DNA from 2 places in the Marinobacter sp. GH_1 genome. Region 2 is predicted to be linked to the other one. Evidence: predicted binding sites of a transcription regulator. Region 2 holds the regulator's gene; the other holds the start of a gene.

Region 1 (4,536 bases), 1.3 Mb from region 2:
GCCGCCGCAAACGGGCTGGTCAGCAGGGCAACCAACGTAAGGGCCGCCACGAAGATTCTGTGCATAGACATGGTGTTGGCTTCCATTGTTATTGCTTTGAGGGTAAAACGAACAAATAACGGAAAGCCATGATAACCGTGGAGGCCAGCCACGCCAATGCGGCAGGCCGGCCTCGCCGGAATCAGACCTTGAACTGGCTCACCAGCTCACGCAGGTTTTCACCCAGCCGCGCCAGCTCGTGACTGGCTTCATTGGTCTGGTTAACCCCGGTGTCGCTACGCTGGGCAGCGTCGACAATACGCACCACATTCTGGTTAATTTCCTCGGCCACCTGGCTCTGCTGCTCCGCCGCCGTGGCAATCTGGGTAACCTGATCATGGATCTGGGTCACCGATGTCACAATGGTGTTCAGCGCACCAGTGGCGTGATTGATGCGTTCGACGGTAGCCTCGGAACTCTTGCGGGAATGGTTCATCCGTTCAACAGAAGCCTTGGATTCGGCCACAAAGCCGTCAATCATTTCCCGAATCTGATCGGCGGATTCCGCAGAGCGTTTGGCCAACTGCCGAACCTCGTCCGCCACCACCGAGAAGCCACGACCGTGCTCACCCGCCCGTGCAGCCTCGATGGCCGCGTTAAGCGCCAGCAGGTTGGTCTGCTCGGTGACGGCATGGATCACATCCAGAACCTGCTGGATATCATTGGACTTCTCCGCCAGGGCGTTAATGCTGGCCGCCGTGCTCTCCATTTCTTCGGACAACTGGTTGACGGCACCTTGCGCGCTGGTGATCGTTTCACCACCCTCACGGGCCATGCGGTCGGCGTCTGAAGCGGCGCTTTCCACTTCGTTGGCATTGCCGGAAATCTGCTGGATGGTGGCTGCCATTTCATTGATCGCCGACGCAATCTGGTCTGTTTCCGAGCCCTGTTCCTGAACCGACTGGCGGGTTTCGTTGGCCACACGGCTCAGCTCTTCGGCGGCCGAGGCGACCTGATCGGTGGTTGAGCCCACTTCACGAATAGTATCCTGAATCTTGATCACGAAATGATTGAACCGGCGGCCTAGCTCAGCCAACTCATCCTTGCCGTCTTCCGGCAGACGCTGGCGTAGGTCGCCATCACCGTCGGCGATTTCCTGCATCATATCGCTGACTTTATTCAGGGGCGCCGTCACCGTTCGGCCAATCACCAGCCCTATGATCAGGGACACGGCAACTACGATAACCGTCACCAACAGAATAAAGCCCATGGCCGCCGCCATAGCCGAATCGATTTCCTTTCGTGCCTCAACCAATACCCGTTCAATATCGGTGACGTAAATACCGGCACCCATCATCCAATCCCAGCCCGGGATAATGCTTGAATAAGACACTTTCGGCTCTACCTCGCCCGAGGCGGGGTTTGTCCAGTCGTACTCATAAAAGCCGTCGGTTCCCGCCGCTGAGAACAGGTCCCGAACCAGTTTCTGTGTATTGGGGTTGGTCGTCGGCCCCTCGCGGGAAGGGTCCGGAGCGTAGGCGAGATTATCCAGATTACGGGCGTAGGCAAAAACGTAGTTATCCTGCCCGAATGTGATGGAGCGTAGCCGTTTGCGAGCCTCCTCGCGGGCGTCTCTATCAGACAACCCAGAGTTGTTCTTGGCATCCATGACCACTGCCCGGGCCGTTTCCACGAGATTCTTCAGGCCTTCCTTACGGGCATCCAGAAGCTCTTCCTCCAGGCGTTCCAACTCGGCTTCTCCGTTTGCCTGAATCTGGCTGGCGGTGATCCAGGCAATGGTACCCGCCGTAATCAGTACCGGCACCAATACGCCAATCAACAGGCGGGCTCGGATGGTCAGGTTGCTCAACAATGTCATGGTTCTGCTCCGGATTGTCTGCTCTGGCCTCGGGATTATCCACAGTGCCACGTACAAGGCTGTTCCAGTTTGTTAACGCCTGTATACCAATACTCAAGTAAAACATGTCGACTTGGTAGCCAGGCCATTTGTATCAAGCCTTTCAGGTAGTTCGGGTATCGGCCGTCATGTAAACGACTTGAGCTTGTGTCAGACTAAAGTTTCATGTCAGTCGTGCCGGGGAGAGCTCACCGTGAAACACCTTTTTCTCATCCGCCATGCCAAGTCCAGCTGGGATAACGACAACCTCAGCGACAAGGACCGCCCGCTAAACCCACGAGGCGAGCAACAGCTGGCACCGCTCGGGAAGGCGCTGCTGCGTTACGGGGCCATGGCAGGAGAGATTCACGTAAGCCCTGCCCTGCGCGCCCAACAAACGCTTAAAGGCATTTTGCATCCCTCGATGGGTGAAGCGCAGATTTACACTAACCCGGAACTCTATACCTTTGATTACCGGCGTCTATTACAGTGGCTGCAGAACTGTGACAATGAGGCGCAAACCCTGGCCATTGTCGGGCACAACCCGGCGCTTTTGGAACTGGCAGCCACCCTGGTGCCGCACGCTCCCTTTGAACTCCCCACCGCCAGTTTTATTCACATACGTTTACCAATCAAACACTGGCGCAAACTCGGCAAACGGGAAGGTCGGCTTGAAACCTTTCTAACCCCGGTGGACTTCAGTTATGAGGCGTTCAAACGCAAGAACCAGAAACGGCACAAGAACGCCGGCAAAGCGACGGTCAAAGACACTCCGTCAGTGCTTTTGGGGCAGGCCGAGAGTCTTAACCAGTTACATCGGGGGGTGATGCTCGGCCTGGACGATGAGTTTCTCCACCAGTATCGCATTGCCCTTCGTCGCAGCCGCGCCGTGGCCGAATCCCTGGCCGAGGTAACCGGAAACAAATCACTGAAGAGCCACATTTCCCACCTGAAACGACACGCCCAGGCCACGAGTAACCTGCGGGATCTGCACGTCTTCCGCCAGGATCTGCCGCAGCTATGCAGTGACCAGCCAGAGCTCCTGCGGGCACTGGAGCAATGGGTCTGCGCGCGGGTGGGCAAGGAACAGAAAAAACTGGCGAAACGGCTTGGAAGCAAACGTTACCGGCAGAGCCTGCACAGTTGGGAGGACGAGCTGCAGTCAAGGGAGTTCCGCAAACTGATCGACAAACTCAGTACCAGGGACGTTCAAAAAAGCGTTGAACACCGGCTGCGCATGTTCAACCGGAAAACCGCCGAACTGCTGCACGACGCGCCAGATGAGGACATCCACAATCTCCGCAAACTCCTGAAGCGCATCCGCTACCTCATGGAACTGGACATCGACAGCTGGAAATCCGCCCTTAAGACCCTACGACAGCGCCAGGATCTCTATGGCCGTTTCCAGGATCTGCATGTCCAGATTGAGCTGGTCAAACGGTTTGCTTCAAACCACCCGGAGGATCCAAACGGCGCGCTTCAGGCCCTGCTGGACTACCTGGCCGTCGAAAAGGACGACACCCGCAGACTGATTCTGTCCATCGGCGGGCTGAAGGCTGGCTGATGCCAGAACACCAGGTTCAGATTCTGACCATACGAGCTTCCAGGAGCAGGTTAGGGCCCAACTTCGCCACTCTCACCTGGCCCGGATTCAAGCCAAGGTCTTCCAGGGTTTCCTGGATATCGTCCATGGCCTCTTCCGAGGGTGCCGCCAGCAGCAACTCCCGCACTGACTCCAGAATCATCTTCACCGGCACGGTCATGAAATACACCGAGATCACCAGCATCATCACCGGGTCTGCGTATACTGCCAGCTCTGACCACTGACTTTTCTCCAGCATCCAGGCGGCGGCAAAACCGATCATCACAGCAGCACTCAGGGCGCTGTCCATCAGCCACTGCCTCTGCTCGGCCCTGACCAGGCCAGAGTCGTTCTGGAAGCTGGACCAGCGCAGATACACCCACACGGCCAGGCAACCCACCACGTTCACCGCACCAAACACCATGGCCATGTCGGCGGCCACCGCACGGCCACCCTGCAGCAGCGAAACCACCGCCGAGGCCAGCGAAAGCACACACACCAGGGCAATAACCAGGCCTTTCACCGCAATCACCAGCGGCTCCACCGCACCCAAACCAAACGGATAATCTTCTGTTGCCGGCCGACGCACCAGGCGAGCGGCATAGAGAGAAAGCAGGGATAGCGCCAGACTGATCAGTGAATAGGCGCCATCGAAAAGAATGACCAGGGAATCAACCCAAAGCCCCCAGCCGATACCGACGACAGCAAACAAGCCCGCACCGGCCGCAGATAATGTCAGCGCCATATTTTCCCGCGCCAGAGAAGTAAACATTTTGACCTCCTGAGAATTGCCGGCCATATTATCGGCATCATCACGAAGGCGTGAGTCGCTGAGCGACGGAAAATCCGGCGCAACGAGATAAGCATGAAAACTTCCCAGATTAAAACCTTTCTGTCCGTAGTCCGGAACGGCAGCGTGGCCGCGGCCGCCCGCGAGCTGAACCGCAGCCGGACGACGGTCAGCACTGTGTTGGCCTCGCTGGAGGATGAGCTGGGGGTTGAATTGTTTGAACGCAGCGGTAACCAGCTGCATCTGACCTCCATCGGCCAGTCCATTCTCACCGACTGTCGGCGCTTT
Region 2 (4,536 bases):
TTATGAAAGTACAACGGTTTTTTGCAAAGACCATGGCCGAAGCCCTGAAACAGGTCAGTCATGAGATGGGGCCGGATGCCGTTATTTTGTCCAATCGCCGGGTGGACGGAGGCGTCGAAATTGTGACGGCCCTGGACTATGACGAAAATATGGCACGCCAGCGCCTTGGCGAGAAAGCGGCACAGGCCACCAACGGCTCGCGCCTGGCGGAGCTGCAGGCAGACCAGCATCGTCGGTTGGAAGAAGAGTTGAACCGATCGCGCAGTCGCATTCGCGAAGTGCGGGAGAAGCGGGCGGGTGTCGGCGCGGAATATGATCGTGCACTGGCTGATGACCGGCCGGCTGCCGACTGGTCAGGTGAGTTGGCTGGTGGATCGACCTCGGTGGGCAATGCGGGTGGCCGACCAGAGGCGGGCTACTCGGATGAGTTGGCGAGCATGAGAGCGGAAATCAACTCCCTGAGAGAGATGGTCAGCGGCCGTACCTCGGTACCCGAGAAGCCTGCAGTCGCGGCATCCAATGCGGTTCAGCAGAGGCTTGCAGAGCGGCTGCAGGAATTTGGCCTGGGCGCGGAACTGGCAACCTCTCTGTCCCGTCAGCATCGCGCCGGCAGGTTGGAAGATGGTTGGAAGCAATCCCTGAAGATGCTGGCCACCGGCGTACGTACCGCTCGGGAACACTGGCTTGAGGCCGGCGGCGTCTATGCGCTGGTGGGGCCAACCGGGTCTGGGAAGACCACCACCATTGGCAAGCTGGCAGCCCAATATGTACTGGAGCACGGGCCGGATTCCCTGGCGTTGGTCACCACCGATCGCTACCGGGTGGCAGCCCATGAACAGCTGTTTGTGTTTGGCCGTATCCTCAATGTTCCGGTCCGGGTTGTGGACGAGAGTCATTCCCTGGATGACATTCTGGACGAATTGTCAGACCGGCACCTGGTTCTGATTGATACTGCCGGGCTGACCAGCTCGGATCGCGGTTATCAGGAACAGCTGGCGGAGTTGGCCCGGAGCGATCACAATATCCGTACCCATCTGGTCGTGTCTGCCACCAGCCAGCCGCGCATCATGAAATCCGTGTGGCATTGCTATAAGATGGCTAACCTTGCAGGCTGCGTCATGACCAAGATTGACGAAGCGCTGACACTGGGTGAGTCTTTGGGCTTTGTCATGGAAACCGGCCTGCAAGTGGCATGGTATACCGATGGCCAGAAGATTCCCGAAGACCTGCACCGGGCAGAGGCCATTCCTCTGGTGCGGTTGGGCGTAGAACGCCTGAAAACAATGCAGCACGGCCAGGCCGCTGCAGAAGGGGCCTGAGGCCCGGTGGTACAGCCGGTGCGCTGCCGTTTGTGCCCACACAAGAACGCAGTAAGAGACTGATAACAGTATGAGCAGACCACATCCGGTTCAGGTGATTGCGGTTACCGGCGGCAAGGGCGGTGTCGGCAAGAGTAATGTGTCCGTCAACCTCGGTATCGCGCTGGCCCAGAAAGGCCGGCGGGTGGTGTTGCTGGATGCAGACCTTGGCCTTGCCAATATCGACGTGCTGTTGGGCATTACCGCCAATCGCAATCTGCAGGATGTGCTCAGTGGCGAGTGCGACCTCAAGGACGTTCTGGTCAACGGCCCGGGTGGTATCAAGATTGTCCCCGCATCGTCCGGCACCCAGCGTATGACCCAGTTGAGCCCGATGGAACATGCAGGGCTGATCAACGCCTTCAGCGAGCTGGGTGACCAGATTGATGTGCTGATTGTTGACACAGCAGCCGGTATTTCCGAGTCGGTCGTCAGTTTCCTGCGGGCCTCCCAGGAATTGCTGCTGGTGGTGTGCGATGAGCCTACCTCCATTACCGATGCCTATGCCCTGATCAAACTGATGAATCGCGACTACGGCACCAACCGTTTCCGTATTCTGGCGAATCAGGTGCGAAATGAGCAGGAAGGCCGGCATCTGTATGAAAAACTGACCCGTGTCACCGAGCGTTTCCTTGATGTAGCACTACAATATGTAGGTATCGTGCCTTACGACGAAGCCGTCAAAAAAGCCGTTCAGCGGCAGCGGGCCGTTCTGGATGCCTATCCACGGGCTAAGGCGTCGCTGGCGATCCGTGCCCTGGCAGAGAAAGTGGACAGCTGGCCGCTGCCATCATCGCCAAGAGGGCATCTGGAGTTTTTCGTGGAGCGGCTCGTCGAAGTCTGATCTGAATCCAGTCCTATAAGAAAACCGGATACATGACATTGGCGAAAAACCTGGGAATCTACCATCAGGCTGGCGCAAAAGGCCCCTCTCAGCTGATTGAGGAGCATGCGCCGCTGGTCAAGAAAATCGCCCTTCATCTGATGGCCCGTTTGCCGGCCTCGGTTCAGCTTGAAGATCTCATGCAGGCCGGCATGATTGGCCTGCTGGAGGCTGCGCAACGATACTCAACCGGCAAGGGTGCCACCTTCGAGACATACGCGGGTATTCGAATCAGAGGCGCTATGGTGGATGAAATCCGCAAGGGCGACTGGGTGCCGCGCTCTGTTCATCGCAATGCCCGCCGTATCGCGGCAGCCATCAAAACCGTGGAAGACCGCACCGGGCGCGAGGCCCAGGATGTCGATGTTGCCGAAGAGCTGGGCATTGACCTGTCGGAATATCATGCTTCCCTGGCAGACGCCAACAGTGGCCGACTTTTTAGCCTTGATGAGCTCAATGAATCCGGGGAGCTGCCGATAGAAGAAACAGAGGCCAGCGATAATCCCCTGGATGGCATTTCATCAAATGCATTCCAGAAAAGCCTGGCAGAGGCAATCGAAGAGCTTCCTGAGCGAGAAAAGCTGGTGTTGAGCCTCTACTACCAGGAAGAGCTCAACCTGAAGGAAATCGGCGCGGTGCTGGGCGTCAGCGAGAGCCGGGTCAGCCAGATTCATAGCCAGGCGGCCTTTCGTCTCAGGGGGCGGTTGTCCGATTGGCGGGAAGACGAGCCAGAATAAACCGGGCCGGCGCTGACCGCGCGGCGCGTAACTGTGTAGATTTTGGTAACCGGCGCTTTACAACGCGGCCAAACACCACACAATAAGCGGTTAAAGCAGCGGCCTGCTAGACTTTCAAAAGGCTTAATGAAATCCGGGTGTTACTGACTGGAGGTCCCATTGGACAAAAACATGAAAATTCTCATTGTGGATGACTTTTCCACAATGCGGCGAATCATCAAGAATCTGCTGCGCGATCTTGGCTTCACCAATACGGATGAAGCGGACGATGGCAACACTGCATTGCCCATGCTCAGGAGCGGCAAGTACGACTTCCTGGTGACCGACTGGAACATGCCTGGCATGTCGGGTTTTGATCTGCTCAAGGCGGTGCGGGCAGACGAGAACCTGAAGAACCTGCCGGTGCTGATGGTAACCGCGGAGGCCAAGCGTGACCAGATTGTGGCGGCGGCGCAGGCCGGCGTTAACGGGTACGTCGTCAAACCGTTTACCGCTGCCGTTCTCAAGGAAAAGATTGAGAAGATCTTCGAGCGAATCCAGTAACCAGAGGTCGGATGGCTGTCATGACTGACAAGAACGAGAACCATCAGGGCCTCGACCCGGAGGTAACCGAAAAGCTCCAGCAGCAAAGCTCCGAACTGGCCGAATGCATCAGTTCCGGCGATTACGCCCGTGCGATGTCGGTGATCAACGAGCTTAGTGAAGTTCGCGACCAGAGCCTCTATCGGGAAGTGGGGCGGTTGACCCGGAGCCTGCACGAGGCTATCCGGAATTTTCAGATAGACGCCCGCAGTGCCGAGCAGAAAGAAGCCTTGTCCAAGATGTCCGATGCCTCGGATCGGCTGGCCTACGTTGTCCAGATGACCAGCCAGGCGGCTAATCGCACCATGGACCTGGTCGAAGAAAGCATGCCGGTGGCGCATACCATGCGCGACGAAGCGACCGCCCTGCGAGACGAATGGCAGCGGTTGCGTCGTCGGGAAATGGAGCCGGCAGAATTCCGGGAGCTGTACGGCCGCATTGATCGCTTCTTTGCGGGCCTGGCCACAGATTCCGATACCCTGTACAGCAACCTGTCAGAAATCCTTCTGGCCCAGGACTTCCAGGATCTTACCGGGCAGGTTATCCAGAAAGTAACGGCTCTTGTGAAAGAAGTCGAAGAGAACCTGCTTGGCCTGGTGGTGATGGCCAGCCACGTGGACCAGCTCACCGGCACCGTGCACCAGATTGAAGAAAAAGAAGAATCGGCCGAAAAAGGGGTAGGGCCTCAGATCAAGGCTGAGGAGCGTGATGATGTAGTTTCGGGGCAGGACGACGTTGATGACCTGTTATCCAGTCTCGGTTTCTGAACGATTATAGAGGGTGACGCATGGCGTTTGATGCCGACGAAGAGATCCTGCAGGACTTCCTGGTTGAAGCCGGCGAGATTCTCGAAAAGCTGTCCGAGCAGCTGGTAGATCTTGAGCAGCATCCGGATGACAGCAACCTGCTCAACGCCATCTTCCGTGGTTTCCACACGGTCAAGGGCGGTGCCGGGTTCCTGCAGCTCGAAGCGCTG

The links. Region 2 encodes FliA, which starts transcription of late flagellar genes. Its sites were predicted from a motif close to CTAAAGTTTNNNNNNNNNNNGCCGNTAA; they were not measured.
Region 1: the regulator FliA is predicted to act here: its motif matches at 2,014-2,041, upstream of ACNSOI_RS01395 (methyl-accepting chemotaxis protein).

The regions. Positions count from the first base shown of each region.
Region 1 is NZ_CP184460.1:314,289-318,824, reverse strand. Features, by position in the region: gene ACNSOI_RS01400 (TRAP transporter substrate-binding protein) at 1-71, opposite strand, end outside; gene ACNSOI_RS01395 (methyl-accepting chemotaxis protein) at 182-1,858, opposite strand; gene ACNSOI_RS01390 (CHAD domain-containing protein) at 2,091-3,440, shown strand; gene ACNSOI_RS01385 (cation diffusion facilitator family transporter) at 3,457-4,230, opposite strand; gene ACNSOI_RS01380 (LysR family transcriptional regulator) at 4,324-4,536, shown strand, end outside.
Region 2 is NZ_CP184460.1:1,627,477-1,632,012, forward strand. Features, by position in the region: gene flhF (flagellar biosynthesis protein FlhF) at 3-1,319, shown strand; gene ACNSOI_RS07465 (MinD/ParA family protein) at 1,390-2,202, shown strand; gene ACNSOI_RS07470 (RNA polymerase sigma factor FliA) at 2,235-2,978, shown strand; gene cheY (chemotaxis response regulator CheY) at 3,138-3,521, shown strand; gene ACNSOI_RS07480 (protein phosphatase CheZ) at 3,542-4,327, shown strand; gene ACNSOI_RS07485 (chemotaxis protein CheA) at 4,348-4,536, shown strand, end outside.